Regions from separate parts of the Kitasatospora sp. NPDC004272 genome, predicted to be linked through region 2. Evidence: riboswitches for the same ligand, from Rfam matches in the RefSeq annotation. Region 2 holds a riboswitch; the other holds the start of a gene.
What was found. A riboswitch is a leader RNA that binds a small molecule or an ion and turns the genes downstream of it on or off. The one in region 2 is predicted to bind S-adenosylmethionine.
Positions count from the first base shown of each region.

Region 1: it holds a riboswitch for S-adenosylmethionine, as region 2 does, so the genes downstream of both, ACWEO5_RS15255 (aminotransferase class V-fold PLP-dependent enzyme) here and thrC (threonine synthase) in region 2, are expected to answer to the same signal.

Region 1 covers NZ_JBSGET010000041.1:29,139-37,445, reverse strand. Annotated here, with positions in the region: gene ACWEO5_RS15280 (NlpC/P60 family protein) at 1-649, opposite strand, end outside; gene ACWEO5_RS15275 (NYN domain-containing protein) at 849-2,234, opposite strand; gene ACWEO5_RS15270 (hypothetical protein) at 2,415-2,681, opposite strand; gene ACWEO5_RS15265 (rhomboid family intramembrane serine protease) at 2,831-3,634, shown strand; gene ACWEO5_RS15260 (Lrp/AsnC ligand binding domain-containing protein) at 3,631-3,912, shown strand; gene ACWEO5_RS15255 (aminotransferase class V-fold PLP-dependent enzyme) at 3,928-5,289, opposite strand; SAM riboswitch class IV at 5,338-5,455, opposite strand; gene trpD (anthranilate phosphoribosyltransferase) at 5,770-6,843, opposite strand; gene ACWEO5_RS15245 (response regulator) at 6,987-7,412, opposite strand; gene ctaE (aa3-type cytochrome oxidase subunit III) at 7,718-8,307, shown strand, end outside.
Region 2 covers NZ_JBSGET010000016.1:68,646-76,952, reverse strand. Annotated here, with positions in the region: gene ACWEO5_RS08000 (hypothetical protein) at 9-230, opposite strand; gene groL (chaperonin GroEL) at 408-2,030, opposite strand; gene ACWEO5_RS07990 (cold-shock protein) at 2,390-2,596, opposite strand; gene ACWEO5_RS07985 (MoaD/ThiS family protein) at 3,220-3,498, opposite strand; gene thrC (threonine synthase) at 3,552-4,832, opposite strand; SAM riboswitch class I at 4,850-4,977, opposite strand; gene ACWEO5_RS07975 (glucosyl-3-phosphoglycerate synthase) at 5,116-6,114, shown strand; gene ACWEO5_RS07970 (alpha,alpha-trehalose-phosphate synthase (UDP-forming)) at 6,265-7,731, shown strand; gene otsB (trehalose-phosphatase) at 7,852-8,307, opposite strand, start outside.

The sequences.
Region 1 (8,307 bases), on a different contig from region 2:
CGCTGCGCGAGGCGGTGCCGCCGCTGCCCTGGAGGATCGCGGCCCGGTCCGCGGCGTTCAGCCTGGAGAGCAGCTTCTGCGCCTCGGCGAGCTTGCTGTTCACGTCGTTCTTGGCGTCGTTGAGCGCCTGGGTCTGGGTGTCCAGCTCGTGCAGGACGGCCGCGGCCTCCTGCTTCTGCTGGTCCAGGCGGCGCTGCTGGTCCTTGAGGGACTTGAGCGTCTCGGCCTGGGTGCTGGCGGCCTGGTCGAAGGAGGACGCCTTGGTCAGGTACTGGTCCGGGTCGGCGGAGAGCATCAGCTGCATCGACGGGTCGACACCGCCCTGCCGGTACTGGTCCCCGGCCACCGCCGCGAGCCCGGAGGCCAGCTCGGTCAACTGCTCCTGGCCGCGGGCCACCTGGTCCTGCAGGTCGCTGGCCTGCTTGCGCAACTGGTCGGCCCGCTCCTTGGCGCCGTTGTACTTCTCGGCCGCCTGCTCCTGCTCCTCCAGCAGCTTGTCGACCTGCGCCTTGACCTCGTCCTTGTTCGGCTGGGCCGGGGCGGCGTGCGCGCTGGCCTGGGCCGTCAGGGCGACCGCGGTCGCGGCGGCGGCGGTGAACACGGAGATCCGCGCACGGCTCGGCTGCTTGGGACGGCGGTGGGAGGCCAAGGGGGTGCTCCTTCTTCCTGCTGGACTCACCCCAAAGAGTGATGGTCCGGAATATAGGTTTGACGCCAGACCCTAGTGAAGTCCCCACCCCCGCGTCCACTCCCGGGGGGCTTCCGGCCCCGGGCACCCGCCCCCCTTCACCGGACCGTCACACTCCGGTCGCCCTGAGGTCCCCTGACCCCGTCTCAGCTGCGCCTCTTCAGCTGCGCGCGAGCCGGTTCAGCAGCAGCACCGAGGCCACCGGCCGGGCACCCGCCTTGCGCACCCCGTCCGCCACCTCCCGGTCGGCGGAGACCACCACCACCGGCCGTCCCTGCGGCTCGGCCCGCACCAGCCGGCGGATCAGCTCGTCCGCGGTCTCCCCGGTCCGGCTGAACCGCACCCGGACGCCGCGCGGCGGGGCCATGATCACCGGCACGTCGAGGTCCTGGCCGTCGAACACGCAGGTCACCTCGGCCTGGGTCCGCTGGGCCAGCATCGCCAGCCCGCCCAGCAGTCTCATCCGCTGCTGCTCCAACGGCAGTTGGGGGTAGCCGGTCTTGGTCACGTTGTAGCCGTCCACCACGAGGTGGACCTGCGGGATGGCCAGCAGCTGGTCCAGCAGCGCCGGGTCGTCCTCGGCCAGGCCGCGCCGGGCCACGTCGTGCGGCGAGGCCGAACCGGGCTCCACCGCCTCCACCAGGTCGGCCGGGCGCAGCGCCGTCACCGGCAGCGCCAGCTCCCGCTGCAGGCCCTGGGCGGACTGCAGCACGGTGTCCAGCAGCAGGCGCAGCCGCATGTCCTCCACGCTGCGGCCCTCGCGGACGCTGCGCCGCCCGCTCTCCACCGCGGCCTCCAGTTCGGCGACCCGGTGCCGCAGCCGCCGGGCCTCGCTCTCGGCGGTGCTGCGCTCGGCGGCCGCGGCGGCCCTGGCCGCCTCCAGCTCCCCGGCCAGCCGGCGGCTCTCGGCCTGCGCCCGGCGGGTGTCCGCCTCCAGCGAGCGGACCTTCTTGCGCAGCGACTCCGCCTCCTTGCGCACCCCCTCGGCCTCGGCCCGGTGCCGCTCCAGCTCGCCGCGGGCGGCCGACCTGGCCTCCGCCAGCTCCTCCTGGAGCTTCTCGGCCAGCCGGGCCGCCTCGGCGACGGCGCCCTCGGCGTCGACCCGCTCGGCCTGCTCGCCGGCCTCCTCCACCAGCCTGGTCCAGCCGGCCGGGCGCACCAGGTAGGCGGCGGCCGCCACGTCCATCGGGTCGGCGGCGGCCGGGACGGTGCCCGCCTCCAGCGCCTGCACCAGGTCGGGCTGGCCCAGCCGCAGCCGCTCGGCTATCCGGACCCGGAACGCCGGGTCCGACTCCAGCGCGGCGGCCAGCGCGGTCGCCGCGTACTTGGCCCGCCGGGCGGGGGTGAACTTGGCGTACGGGCGCAGCGAGGCGGGCAGTTCGCCCGCCGCGATGCCGCCGAGCGCGTCCGAGGCGATGCCGACCACCCGCCGGCGCACGCCCTCCGGCAGGGGGCGCCCGGCCGTCTCCGTGCCGCCGTGCGGCTCCGGGGCCGGGGCGGGCGCGGTCCCGTCCGGGCCCGCGGGCGCGTTCGCTGCCTCCGCCACTGTCCTCGGCTCCGATCCTGGTCCGGGCGGGCCCTCCCGGCGGGTGCCGGGCGGGGCGTTGGTGTCCGCCGCTGCTGCCAATTGTCCCGTCTACCGTGCCGCACCGACAGCACCCCGCCGACGAGTCCGCCCCGCGCCCCCGTCCGGGGCGGACGGGAACGCGGGGCGGTGGGTGCGGTGTCAGCCCTGCTGGGCGTCGCCCTCCGCGGGCTCCTCGGCGCCCGGCCGGGCCACCAGCTCGACCTGGTCGACGGCGTTGCACCAGCGGCAGCGCACCGACTCGATGGTCTCGGACAGCACCTGGGTCTCCTCGACCTTGGACTCGCCGGAGAGGTCGAAGTGCAGGAAATCGGTCACCCGGGACGAACGGGTGACGTCGAAGCGGGTCAGGTTGCCGCACAGGGTGCAGCGCCAGCGGGTCTCGGCGGTCGGCGCGGCAATGCTCATCAGTGGTCCCTCTCGGCTGGTCCCGGTTCCGGGCCTCCAGCCTATTGCCTGCCGCCGGACGGGCGGATCACCGGTCCACAGCCCGGACGCTCACCCGGCCGGAGCAGCGCCCGGTGTCGCGGGTGCGCCCCCGAGGAATGCTGACCGGCATGGTGCTCTCCGCCCCCGCCCGGGCCGGTTCGCCGGCGGCCGAGCGGGCCGTCCGCACCCCGGTCGCCACGTACCTGCTGATCGCGCTGGCCGCACTGGTCATGCTGGCCGGTCCGGCCGGCCTCAACCCGCTGTACGGCAGCGGCGACGCGCGCGCCTGCGCCGAGCAGCGCTACGAGCACCGCTGGGGCGCGGTCCCGGCCGAGCTGCTCGGCGGGCACCCGCTGACGGCGGCCCAGCTGTCGGCGCTCCCCCCGGCGGCGCCCGGCTGCGTGCTGCCGGCCACCCCCGGCAAGATCCCCGAACTGTCGGCGCTGACCGCGCTGTTCGTCCACGCGGGCTGGCTGCACCTGATCGGCAACCTGCTGTTCCTGTTCGTCTTCGGCCCGGCGGTGGAGGCCCGGCTGGGCCGGGTCCGCTTCCTGACCGGCTACCTGGCGATCGGCGTGCTGGCCACCTACGGCTACGCGCTGGCCGAGTCGGGCACCCCGGACGCGGTGCGGGCGCTGGTCGGCGCGTCCGGCGCGATCGCGGGGGTGCTGGGCGCGTACCTGCGGCTGTACCCGAGGGGTCGGGTGACCGCGCTGGTGCCGCTGCTGCTGTTCCTGCCGCTGCGCCTCCCGGCCTGGCTGGTGCTCGGCCTGTGGTTCGTCCTGCAGTTCTGGTCGGTCACCTCCGGCGGCGACGGGGTGGCGTACCTGGTGCACGTGATCGGCTTCGTGACGGGCTGGTTGTTCGCCTGGGCCGCCCGTCCGGCGGGCGATACCCTGGGCGCACCTTCTCGAACAGGAGTTGCTCAGTGATCACCGCGATCGTCCTCATCAACACCGACGTCGACCGGATCCCCGAGATCGCCGAGGCGATCGCCGCCATCGAGGGCGTCAGCGAGGTCTACTCCGTCACCGGCACCTACGACCTGGTCGCGATGGTCCGGGTCCGGGGCCACGAGGACCTGGCCGAGGTCATCCCCGGCCGCCTCAACAAGGTCCCGGGCGTCACCAACACCGAGACCCACATCGCCTTCCGCACCTACTCCCAGCACGACCTGGAGGCCGCGTTCTCGCTCGGCCTGGACGGCTGAGCCCCCGGCGGCGCCTCAGTGCTGCTGGGTGTCGACGACGCAGCGGCCGCCCTCGTTGCGGTAGCTCCACTTCGCGCCGTCGCTGACCAGCTCGCGCACGGCGGTCAGGAACCGGTCCAGGTGCTCGACCGGGGTCCCGGCGCCGAAGCTGACCCGGATCGCGTTCAGGCTGCGCTCGCCGGGCAGCGAGGACTCCGGCGCCCCGCACTCACTGGGGGCCGCCTCCTCCCCGCCCAGCAGGGTGCGCACCAGCGGGTGCGCGCAGAACAGGCCGTCCCGGACGCCGATGCCGTACTCGGCGGACAGCGCGGCCGAGAAGTGCGAGCTGTTCCAGCCGCGCACCACGAACGAGACCACGCCGACCCGGTCGGAGCCCTCGCCGAACAGGTTGAGCACCCGCACCTCGGGGATCCCCGCCAGGCCCTCGGTCAGCTTCGCCACCAGCGCCCGCTCCCGGGCCTCCAGCTCCTCGAAGCCCGCCTCGTCCAGCGCCCGGCAGGCCGAGGCGATCGCGTACGCGCCGATCACGTTCGGCGAACCGGCCTCGTGTCGCGCCGGGCCGGTGTGCCACTCGACCGCCACCGAGCCGTCCAGCTCCCGGGCCACCGTCCGGCTGGCCCCGCCGCCGGCCAGGTACGGCTCCGCCGCGTCCAGCCAGTCGGAGCGGCCCGCCAGCACGCCGGCGCCGAACGGCGCGTACAGCTTGTGCCCGGAGAACGCCACCCAGTCGACGCCCAACTCCCGCACCGAGACCCGGTGGTGGGGCGCCAGCTGGGCCGCGTCCAGCACCACCCGGGCGCCGTACCGGTGCGCGACCTCGGTCAGCTCCTTCACCGGCCACAGCTCGCCGGTGACGTTCGACGCCCCGGTCACGCAGAACAGCTTCGGCCCCTCGGACGCGCCCAGCAGCGCCTCCTCCAGCGCCGCCACCGCCTCGGCGTGCGAACGCGGCGCCCGCAGGTAACGCACCGCCAGGCCCTCGCTCCGCCACGGCAGCAGCGAGGCGTGGTGCTCGGTCTCGAACGCGAACACCTCGGTCCCGGCCGGGACCGCCCCCGCGAGCAGGTTCAGCGAGTCGGTGGTCGCCCGGGTGAACACCACCTGGTCCCCGTCCCGCAGGTCCAGGAACTCCGCGACGGTCCGCCGGCTCTGCTCGAACAGGTCGGTCGACAGCTGCGACAGGTAGCCGGCCCCGCGGTGCACCGACCCGTAGTACGGCGCGTACGCCGCGACGTCGTCCCACACCCGCTTCAGCGCCGGGGCGCTCGCCGCGTAGTCCAGCGCCGCGTACCCGACCTTCTCGCCGGAGGCCAGCGGAACCTCGACGTCCGCGCCCAGTACCGCCAGCGGCTCGCAGATCTCGGTGGTCACAGACATGGGTGCACTCCTCCACGGGGTAAGGACCCCGGAGGCAGCCGCACCGGAAGTCCGCGCTTGCCACGCGGACCTGTCGCCGCGCAGCCCGGTCCTCACCCAGGGCACCCCGCCACGGACGGAGGGTTGCCGGACAGCCAGCTGGGGCTTTGCGCTGTCACTCATGACCTGGCGAAGACAGTACACGACACCCACCCCGTCTCAACACCCGTCCGCATACCGAGACGCTTCGGCACGCGCATGGGCCCCGACAGGGGCCCGGGGAACGGCGGGTCGGTGCTGCGCATGGGCCCCGACAGGGGCCCGGGGAACGGCGGGTCGATGCTGCTGACGGCCGGAGCCCACCGAAGTGTCCGTGCTGCTGCGTGCAGTGAACAGAACCCGAAGCAGACGCGCGCTCCGGCAGTGCACCGCCAGCAGACCGGGCCTCGCCGTTCCCCGAGCCCCTGGATGCGTGCCCTCGTGAGCCCCTGGCGGTGCCCGTCAGGCTTGGGTCGCCTCCGCCCAGCGCTTCAGCAGCGCCCCCGCCGCCCCGGAGTCGATCGCCGCCGCCGTCCGCACCATCGCCGCCGCGATCTGCTCGGTGAGCGGCGCCTCGCCCAGCTCCAGCGCGACCAGCGCGGCCGCGCTGTTGAGCAGGACGGCGTCCCGCACCGGCCCGCGCTCGCCGTTCAGCACCCGGCGGGCGACGTCCGCGTTGTACTCGGGGTCCGCGCCGCGCAGCGCCTCGATGCCGACCAGGTCGATCCCGACGTCCCGCGGGTCGAACGCGGTCTCCGTCACCTCGCCGCCGCGGATCACCCAGACGTGGGAGGTGGTGGTGACGGTCAGCTCGTCGAGCCCGTCGTCGCCGCGGAAGACCAGGCCCTGCGCGCCGCGCCGGGCCAGCACGCCGGCGATCAGCCCGGCCAGCCGGGTGTCGAAGCAGCCGACGGCGTGCGAGGTGACCTTCGCCGGGTTGGTGAGCGGGCCGAGGATGTTGAAGACCGTGGGGACGGCCAACTCGGCGCGCGCCTGGGCGGTGTGCCGCATCGAGGGGTGGAACTTGGCGGCGAAGCAGAAGGTCAGGCCGACCTCCTCGGCCGTCGCCGCGACCCGCTCCGCGGAGAGGTCCAGGTTGACGCCGAGCCGCCCGAGCACGTCCGAGGAGCCGGAGGCGGAGGAGGAGGCCCGGTTGCCGTGCTTGACGACCTTGGCGCCGGCCGCGGCCGCGACCACCGCGGACATGGTGGAGATGTTGACGGTCTTGGCCCGGTCGCCGCCGGTGCCGACGATGTCGACGGCCGGCCCGGGGATGTCCAGCGGGAGGGCGTGCGCGTACATCGCCTCGACCAGGCCGGCGATCTCCTCGACCGTCTCGCCCTTGCCGCGCATGGCGATCAGGAAGCCGGCCACCTGCACGGGGCTGGCCTCGCCGCTCATGATCCGGTCCATCGCCCAGGCGGTGTCGGCCTGCGTGAGGTCGTCGCCCCCCAGCAGCGAGCTCAGCAGGTCGGGCCAGGTGCGGACCACCTGCGCGGGGTCGCTACCGCCGTTCGCAGAGTGCGCGTTCACCATGGCTGACTCCAGCTCTCGTCGTCGTCCCGGAGGGATCCCAGAGGAATGGACGTCAGCCTATCGAGCGAGCGGGGACGGCCGCCCGGGGTTGCCGTCCCCTTCTCTCCAGTTGAGACGCGGTGGTGGGACGACCCGCCGCCGGGTCAGCGCCCGGCGGGCGCCCGCCGGGCGAGCCGGGCCCGCAGCAGGGCGGTCGCGGCGTCGGCCAGCGCGACCGGGTCGACGGGGTGCGAGATGGCCGCGTCGGCCCGGCTCCAGGCGGCGAGCCAGGAGTCCTGCGGGCGGCCGATCACGACCAGGACCGGCGGGCAGCCGTAGATCTCGTCCTTCAACTGCCGGGTCAGGCCGAGCCCGCCGACGGGGGCGGCCTCGCCGTCCAGCACGCAGAGGTCGACGCCGCCCTTCTCCAGGGCGCGCAGCACCGCGGGGGCGGTGGCGCACTCCAGGTAGTCGAGGGCGGGGACGTCCGCGGCGGGCCGCCTGCCGAGGGCGAGGGTCACCTGCTCACGGGTGTTGCGGTCGTCGCTGTAGACGAGAACGGTGAGCGTCTCGTCGGAGTGCTGCGCCATGGCCCCTGCTTCCTGGTGCTCGTCCTCTTATATGTGTGCCCACGCCGGGCGGCCCCGACCGAACGGCCCAGTGTGACCCGGACCACGTCCTGGGACGGATGCTACTCCCGCGCGCCCGTCCTGCGGAGACCCCGACGCGATCTCGCTCAAGCCGCCGCGCCCTGGACTCACTCCACCGGCGCAGTGCGCTCACCCGCTCCGAACAACCGTCAGAAAACGGGCGGTGCGCGAGGCGGGCATACCTCACGCACCGGACACTCCGAGGGAGACCCCCCGACGTGAAGACGGAATAAGGGACCGACATAATGTCCGTCGTGGCGACAGCAACAGCAACAGAAACCGGACACGCGCACGGAGCGGTCAACAGGCCGAACCTGGTCAGCGTCGGAACCATTGTCTGGCTGAGCTCGGAGCTGATGTTCTTCGCGGCCCTGTTCGCGATGTACTTCACCCTCCGCTCGGTCAAGGGTGCCGAGTTCTGGCACGAGAAGGCCCATGCCCTCAACGTGCCGTTCTCCTCGGTCAACACCACGATCCTGGTGCTCTCCTCGCTCACCTGCCAGCTCGGCGTGTTCGCCGCCGAGCGCGGTGACGTGAAGAAGCTGCGCTCGTGGTTCACGATCACCTTCGTGATGGGCGCCATCTTCATCGGCGGCCAGATCTTCGAGTACACCGAGCTGGTCAAGAAGGACGGCCTCTCGCTGTCCTCCGACCCGTACGGCACGGTGTTCTACCTGACCACCGGCTTCCACGGACTCCACGTGACGGGTGGTCTGATCGCCTTCCTGCTGGTCCTCGGACGGACCTACGCGGCGCGGCGGTTCACCCACGAGCAGGCAACCGCGGCGATCGTGGTGTCGTACTACTGGCACTTCGTCGACGTCGTGTGGATCGG
Region 2 (8,307 bases):
GCACTCCGCTACGGCAGCGGGAAGTCCGCCGTCGCCAGCACGAACCCGAACGGCTCCGGCAGCTCGACCGGCTTCCCGAACGGCTCCGGCAGCTCGACCGGCTTCCCGAACGGCACCCGCACGCTCTGCCCGTACGCCCCGTCGGAGGGTTCGGAGTAGAGCGTCACCGTCGGCCCGGGCCGGTCGAACCGGTCCACCAGCAGGTGGTCCCCGTCGTGGTCGCGTTCCACCACCGTTCCTCCTGCCGCTCACGGCACGGACCTGCGCCGACGTTCCGACCCGCTGCGGGTGCGGCGTCCCACGAAGGGGTGACCCCGGCGGGAACGCCGTGAGGGCGGCCTCCCGAAGGAGACCGCCCTCACGGCGTGAGACTGACCGATCCGGGCCGGTGGAGACCGGCGGGCGGATCAGAAGTCCATGTCACCGCCCGGCATGCCGCCGCCGGCGGCCGCGGCGGCCTTCTCCGGCTTGTCGGCGATGACGGCCTCGGTGGTGAGGAACAGCGCCGCGATGGAGGCGGCGTTCTGCAGCGCGGAGCGGGTGACCTTGGCCGGGTCGATGATGCCGGAGGCGACCAGGTCGACGTACTCGTTGGTCGCGGCGTTCAGGCCGTGGCCGGCGGGCAGGTTGCGGACCTTCTCGACCACGACGCCGCCCTCAAGGCCGGCGTTGGTCGCGATCTGCTTGATCGGGGCCTCCAGGGCCACGCGGACGATGTTGGCACCGGTGGCCTCGTCGCCCTCCAGCTCCAGCTTGTCGAACGCGACACCGGCCTGCAGCAGGGCGACGCCGCCACCGGCGACGATGCCCTCCTCGACGGCGGCCTTGGCGTTGCGCACCGCGTCCTCGATGCGGTGCTTGCGCTCCTTGAGCTCGACCTCGGTGGCCGCGCCGGCCTTGATGACGGCCACGCCGCCGGCCAGCTTGGCGAGGCGCTCCTGGAGCTTCTCGCGGTCGTAGTCCGAGTCGGAGTTCTCGATCTCGGCGCGGATCTGGTTGACCCGGCCGGCGACCTGGTCGCTGTCGCCGCCGCCGTCGACGATGGTGGTCTCGTCCTTGGTGATGACGACCTTGCGGGCGGTGCCGAGCAGGTCGACGCCGGCGTTCTCCAGCTTGAGGCCGACCTCCTCGGAGATCACGGTGCCGCCGGTCAGGATGGCGATGTCGCCGAGCATGGCCTTGCGGCGGTCGCCGAAGCCCGGGGCCTTGACGGCGACGGACTTGAAGGTGCCGCGGATCTTGTTCACGACCAGGGTCGACAGGGCCTCGCCCTCGACGTCCTCGGCGATGATGACGAGCGGCTTGCCGCTCTGCATGACCTTCTCCAGCAGCGGGAGCAGGTCCTTGACCGAGGAGATCTTGGAGTTGGCGATGAGGATGTACGGGTCCTCGAAGCTCGCCTCCATGCGCTCCAGGTCGGTGGCGAAGTAGGCGGAGATGTAGCCCTTGTCGAAGCGCATGCCCTCGGTGAGCTCAAGCTCCAGGCCGAAGGTGTTGCTCTCCTCGACGGTGATGACGCCTTCCTTGCCGACCTTGTCCATGGCCTCGGCGATGAGCTCGCCGATCTGGGTGTCGGCGGCCGAGATGGAGGCGGTGGAGGCGATCTGCTCCTTGGTCTCCACGTCCTTGGCCTGGGCCAGCAGCTGGTCGGAGACGGCGGCGACGGCCTTCTCGATGCCGCGCTTGAGGGCCATCGGGTTGGCGCCGGCGGCGACGTTGCGCAGACCCTCGCGGACGAGCGCCTGGGCGAGCACGGTGGCGGTGGTGGTGCCGTCACCCGCGACGTCGTCGGTCTTCTTGGCGACCTCCTTGACCAGCTCGGCGCCGATCTTCTCGTACGGGTCTTCGAGCTCGATCTCCTTGGCGATGGAGACACCGTCGTTGGTGATCGTGGGGGCGCCCCACTTCTTCTCCAGGACGACGTTGCGACCCTTGGGGCCGAGCGTGACCTTCACGGCGTCGGCAAGCTGGTTCATGCCACGCTCAAGGCCGCGGCGGGCTTCCTCGTCAAAGGCGATGATCTTGGCCATCAGAAGTGGTCCTCCGGGACACGGTCGACTGCTCGGACCAAGGGGTGCCCGCGACGGACGGCCCAGGAGAGCGGGGGTCCCTTCCCCTACCGCTTCCGGGGCCTCACCGGCCCGGTCCGTTTGTCACTCTCACACGGTGAGTGCTAACGCCAATGATTAGCACTCTCGGGTGGCGAGTGCAAGCCCATTGGGGCCCTGCCGCGGCCCTGCCACGACCCCGGCGCGACCCGGCGGGGGCGCCGCGGGGCCCGGGAAACGCCCGGAAAAGCCGACGGGCCCGCCCCGGACGCCGTCGCGTCGGGGCGGGCCTGCCTGTGGCGTTCTGTGCGCGGCCTGCGGCCGTGCGGTCAGCCGGTGCCTCAGGCGCCGGCGGCGCGGACCATGTCGGCCTGCGGACCCTTCTGACCCTGCGAGATCTCGAACTCGACCCGCTGGCCCTCTTCCAGGGTGCGGTAGCCGTCCATCTGGATCGCGCTGTAGTGGACGAACACGTCCGCTCCACCGTCGACCGCGATGAAGCCGTAGCCCTTCTCGGCGTTGAACCACTTGACGGTGCCCTGAGCCATTCCGAACTCCCCTTGTGCTGTGCTGGCCCTTCAGAGATCCGCGGGACGCGGACCCGGAGGTCTGGAAGGCCGGCCTGGGGACTCCCCCCCGTACGGCGCAGCCTCTGTCGCGGCTGAATGTATCCGGATATGCGCCCTCTGCAACAGGCCCAATTTCCGGGGAAACTCCGGGCCCCGCAGGGGATATGCCGGGGCGAAAGGCGCACTGCCCGACAATTGCCACTGGACATATCGGACGCGGCACCGCAAAACGCCGGAACAATTCTGACGGCGGCCTGACAGAACGGGCGGCACCGGACCGCGTCGGGCGAGAAAGGGCGGCGGGCCGGGCCGGCGCCGGTCCCGACGGGCGGGGCGGAGCGGGGTCCTGCACGGGCGGGGCGCGGTGCGGTGCGGTGCGGGGAGGCGCAGGGCGGTGCAGAAAAAGGGGGATTGAACCGGGCCGTGGGGGGTAACGGACCTGACCGGAACTCTACTCCCCGACCCTCGGCGGAATTCCGCCGCCCCGCCCGGCGGGAAAACCGCAGGTAACGAGGGCAATGGGCCCGGCCGAACACGAAGCCGCCGTCCGGTCCGGAAAATTGAATTCCGAACCAAACGGCGGCCGCGGGAATGCGGGGCGGTCAGCAGCCGCCCGCCACCGCCGGAATGATCGACACCGAGGCGCCGTCCTTGATCTCGGTCTCCAGGCCCTCGGCGAAGCGCACGTCGTCGTCGTTCACGTACACGTTGACGAAGCGGCGCAGCTTGCCGGTGTCGTCCAGCAGGCGGGCGGCGATGCCGGCGTGGTTCGCCTCCAGGTCCGCGATGAGGGCGGCCAGGGTGGCGCCCTCGGCGGTCACCTCGGCGGCGCCGCCGGTGTAGGTGCGCAGGATGGTCGGGATGCGGACGTTGGCGCTCATGCGGGCTCCTCGGGCGTGGGGTCGGGGCGTGGGGGGTGTCCTGCGGCTGGGTGTCAGGCGGTGGCGAGGCCGGCGGCGCGGAAGGACTCCAGCGTCGGGCGGATCACGGCGGCCATGCCGGCGTCGGAGACCGCGTCGAGGGTCTTGAGGCCGTCGCCGGTGTTGATCGCGACGGTCTCCTTGGACGGGTCCAGCTGGCCGGTCTCGACCAGCTTCTTCAGCACGCCCACGGTGACGCCGCCCGCGGTCTCGGCGAAGATCCCCTCGGTGCGGGCGAGCAGCTTGATCGCCTCGACCACCTCGGCGTCGGTGACGTCCTCGACCGCGCCGCCGGTGCGGCGGGCGATGTCCAGCACGTACGGGCCGTCGGCCGGGTTGCCGATCGCCAGCGACTTGGCGATGGTGTCCGGCTTGACCGGCTTGATCACGTCGCGGCCGGCCTTGAAGGCGACGGAGACCGGGGAGCAGCCCTCGGCCTGGGCGCCGAAGATCTTGTACGGCTTGTCCTCGACCAGGCCGAGCTTGATCAGCTCCTGCAGGCCCTTGTCGATCTTGGTGAGCTGGGAACCGGAGGCGATCGGGATGACGATCTGGTCGGGCAGCCGCCAGCCGAGCTGCTCGCAGATCTCGAACGCCAGGGTCTTGGAGCCCTCGCCGTAGTACGGGCGGAGGTTGACGTTCACGAAGCCCCAGCCCTCGCCGGCCGGGTCGCCGATCAGTTCGGAGCAGAAGCGGTTCACGTCGTCGTAGTTGCCGTCGATGCCGACCAGCTCGCCGCCGTACACCCCGGCCATCACGACCTTGCCCTGCTCCAGGTCGTGCGGGATGAACACGCAGGACTTGAAGCCGGCCCGGGCGGCCGCGGCGCCCACCGCGCCGGCCAGGTTGCCGGTGGAGGAGCAGGAGAGGGTGGTGAACTCGAAGGCGCGGGCGGCCTCGATCGCGCAGGCCACCACCCGGTCCTTGAAGGAGTGGGTCGGGTTGCCCGAGTCGTCCTTGACGTACAGCTGGCCGGTGAAGCCCAGCTCGCGGCCCAGGTTGTCGGCCTTCACCAGCGGGGTCCAGCCCGGGTTCAGGTTCGGCTTGTCGGCCACGTCGGCCGGGACGGGCAGCAGCGGGGCGTAGCGCCAGATCGACGCCGGGCCGGCCTCGATCCGCTTGCGCAGCTCCTCCGCGTCGTAGCCCGCGTAGTCGTAGGCGATCTCCAGCGGGCCGAAACACTCGGGACAGGCGAAGTCCGGACCGAGCGGGGAGCGCGCACCGCACTCGCGACAGGACAGCGCGGTCGCGGGACCGAGGTCGACGGCGGTGGATGCGGCGGTGTCAACAGCCATGGTGGCGAGGCCCTTTCTCCTCATCTTCCCCGGATCGCGGTCGCGTCCGGGACGGAATTGGCACCTGTCCCGCCGGGCCTGCTGGCCGTGCGGGAGGGTTGCCGGGACTTCAACGGGCCGTTCCCTCAGTCCCTCTGGATGAGCTCTGTGAAGTTGTGGTCGTACGCTGCGAGCGACCCCCGCGTGCGAAGGCACGGTCGCAATACGAAGACTGTATCCGAAGGCCCGGGCGGACCCACCCCCGCGTCCGACACCCGAGACGAACCGAGACAGGGAGCGAGACTTGCCGGAGCAGCCCGAGCCCGGGGTACTGCCGGAGGTGGCCGACTGGCTGCGCCGCCGTTCGTGGACGGCCGCCGACCGGCCGCTCGACCTGCTGCTGGCCGCCAAACGGGCCGCCGGCCCGGCCGGCACGGTCAGCGTGGTGCTGCCCGCCCTGGACGAGGAGTCCACCGTCGGCGAGATCGTCACCGCGATCCGCACCGAGCTGGTCGAACGCGTCCCGCTGGTGGACGAGCTGGTGGTGGTCGACTCCGGCTCGCAGGACGGCACCGCCGCCGCCGCGGCCGCCGCCGGCGCCCGGGTGGTGCACCGGGACGAGATCCTGCCCCGGCTGCCCGCCGAGCCCGGCAAGGGCGAGGTGCTGTGGCGCTCGCTGCTCGCCACCAGCGGCGCGATCGTCTGCTTCGTCGACGCCGACCTGCGCGAGTTCGACCCGGCCTTCGTCTCCGGCATCATCGGCCCGCTGCTCACCGACCCGGCCCTGCAACTGGTCAAGGCCATGTACGACCGCCCCTTCGAGGCCGACGGCGCCGTCGTCCCGGCCGGCGGCGGCCGGGTCACCGAACTGGTCGCCCGCCCGCTGCTCAGCCTGCACTGGCCGCAGCTCGCCGGCTTCGTCCAGCCCCTCGGCGGCGAGTACGCGGCCCGCCGCGCGCTGCTGGAGCGGCTGCCCTTCCCGACCGGCTACGGCGTCGAGCTGGGCCTGCTGGTCGACGCCCTGGAGCTGGCCGGCCTGGACGCGCTGGCCCAGGTCGACGTCGGCGTGCGGCACCACCGGCACCAGGACGGCCAGGCCCTCGGCCGGATGGCCGCCACCATCTACCGCACCGCGCTGGAACGCCTGGACCGCACCCACCGCCTCAAGGCCGACCCGGACCTGGTCCGCCCGCTGCTCACCCAGTACAGCCGCACCGCGGCGGGCTTCACCCCGCGCACCCACCCCGTCCCGGCCACCGAACGGCCCCCGGTGGCCACCCTCCCCGAGTACCGCGACCGCTGAACCGCCGCCCCGCGCCCGTCCCGGCCCGCGGTTCCGGCCCGCGGTTCCGGCCCCGGACGGCTTCGGGAGCGGCGGCCGACCCCGAGAGTTCACCCGGCGCGGGCCGCGCCGAGTGGTTTGGTCGGCTGATCGCACGGCAAGGTTGGCTGTATGGCCGATCACGTGTCCGAACGCCCCCAGCAGTCCGGAGCCGCCCCGATCCTGGTGGCCTCCAACCGCGGCCCGGTGTCCTTCCGCACGGAGGACGACGGTTCGCTGACCCTCCGCAGAGGCGGCGGCGGGCTGGTCTCCGGGCTCTCCGCGATCGACGACCCGAACGCGGTCTGGGTCTGCGCCGCGCTCTCCGACGCCGACCGCACCGCCGCCCGGCAGGCCCCCGACGGGCGCCTCGACCTGGCCGGGCACGACGTCGGCGGGCAGGCCGTCCGGATGCTGGACATCGACCCGGAGACCTTCGCCCGCGCCTACAACGGCGTCGCCAACTCCACCCTCTGGTTCGTCCACCACCTGCTCTACCAGACGCCCGTGCAGCCCGCCTTCGACGCCGGCTTCCGCACCGAGTGGGCCGCCTACCGGGCGTACAACGCCGCCTTCGCCGAGGCCCTCGCCGCCGAGGCCGCCCCCGGCGCGGCCGTCCTGGTGCAGGACTACCACCTCTCGCTCGCCCCCGCGCTGCTCCGGGAACTCCGCCCCGACCTGCGGATCGGCCACTTCTCGCACACCCCCTGGGCCCCGCCGGACTACTACCGGCTGCTGCCCGACGACGTCGCCGCCGCCGTCCTCGAAGGCATCCTCGGCGCCGACCGGGCCGCCTTCCTGACCCGCCGCTGGGCCCTCGCCTTCGCCGACTGCTGCGAGGCCGTCCTCGGCGCGCAGGTCGACCGGGACGCCCTCACCGTCACGCACGGCGGCCGCACCACCCGGCTCGGCGTGCACGGCCTCGGCGCCGACGCCGAGTTCCTGCGCGAACGCGCGCACCGGCCCGACGTCGACGAACGCCTCGCCGCCCTGCGCGAGGCCGTCGGCGACCGGCGCACCATCGTCCGGGTCGACCGCACCGAACTCAGCAAGAACATCGTCCGCGGCCTGCTCGCCTACCGGCACCTGCTGCGCACCCGCCCCGAGTGGCTCGGCAACGTCGTCCACATCGCCTTCGCCTACCCCTCCCGGACCGACCTCGCCGAGTACCGCGACTACACCGCCGAGGTGCAGCGCCTCGCCGGGGAGATCAACGCCGAGTTCGGCACCGACGACTGGCAGCCGCTCATCCTGCACGTCAACGACGACTTCCCGCGCTCCCTCGCCGCGTACCGGCTCGCCGACGTCGCCCTGGTCAACCCGATCCGCGACGGCATGAACCTGGTCGCCAAGGAGGTCCCCGTCGTCTCCGACCGGGGCTGCGCCCTCGTCCTGTCCCGCGAGGCCGGCGCCCACGCCGAACTCGCCGACGACGCGATCAACGTCAACCCCTACGACGTCATCGCCACCGCCGAGGCCCTCACCGAGGCCCTCGCCATGCCCGCCGCCGAGCGCACCGACCGCACCAAGCGCCTCGCCGCCGCAGCCACCGCCCTCCCGCCCCAACAGTGGTTCCTGGACCAGCTCCACGCCCTCTGAACCGCCGCCGACCGAAGCGGCACCAGGGGCGCGGTTCCCCGCGCCCCTGTCGGTGCCCGTCCTGCCGGTGCCCGTCCTGCCGGTGCGCGTCCCGTCGCGCGCCCCGGCGGACGCCCTTCCTCAGCGCAGCAGTTCCGTCAGCCCGTTCAGCAGGTCGACCACCCCCGCCGGCCCCGCCACCACCAGGTCCGCGCGTTCGGCCAGCTCCGCGACCGGGGGTTCGCCGGTGACGGGGCCGCTGCAGACCAGGAGGCCCGGGTGGCCGGCTGCGCGGCGGGCGGCCACCTCCGCGTAGGCGGCGAGGTCGCCGAGGTCGTCGCCGGCGAAGAGCACCGGGCCGGCGTCCCGTTCCGCCAGGAACTCCCGGAGGGCGACGCCCTTGTCGACGCCCGGCGGCCGCAGTTCGAGGACCATCCGGCCGGGCTCCACGACCAGTCCCCGGCGGTGGGCCAACTCGCCGAGCGGTCCGCGCAGTTGCTCCAGCAGCGCGTCCGGGTCGGGGGCCCGCCGGGTGTGGACGGCCAGGGCCCGTTCCTTGTCCTCCACGAAGGTGCCCTCGGGGGCGCCCAGTTCGCG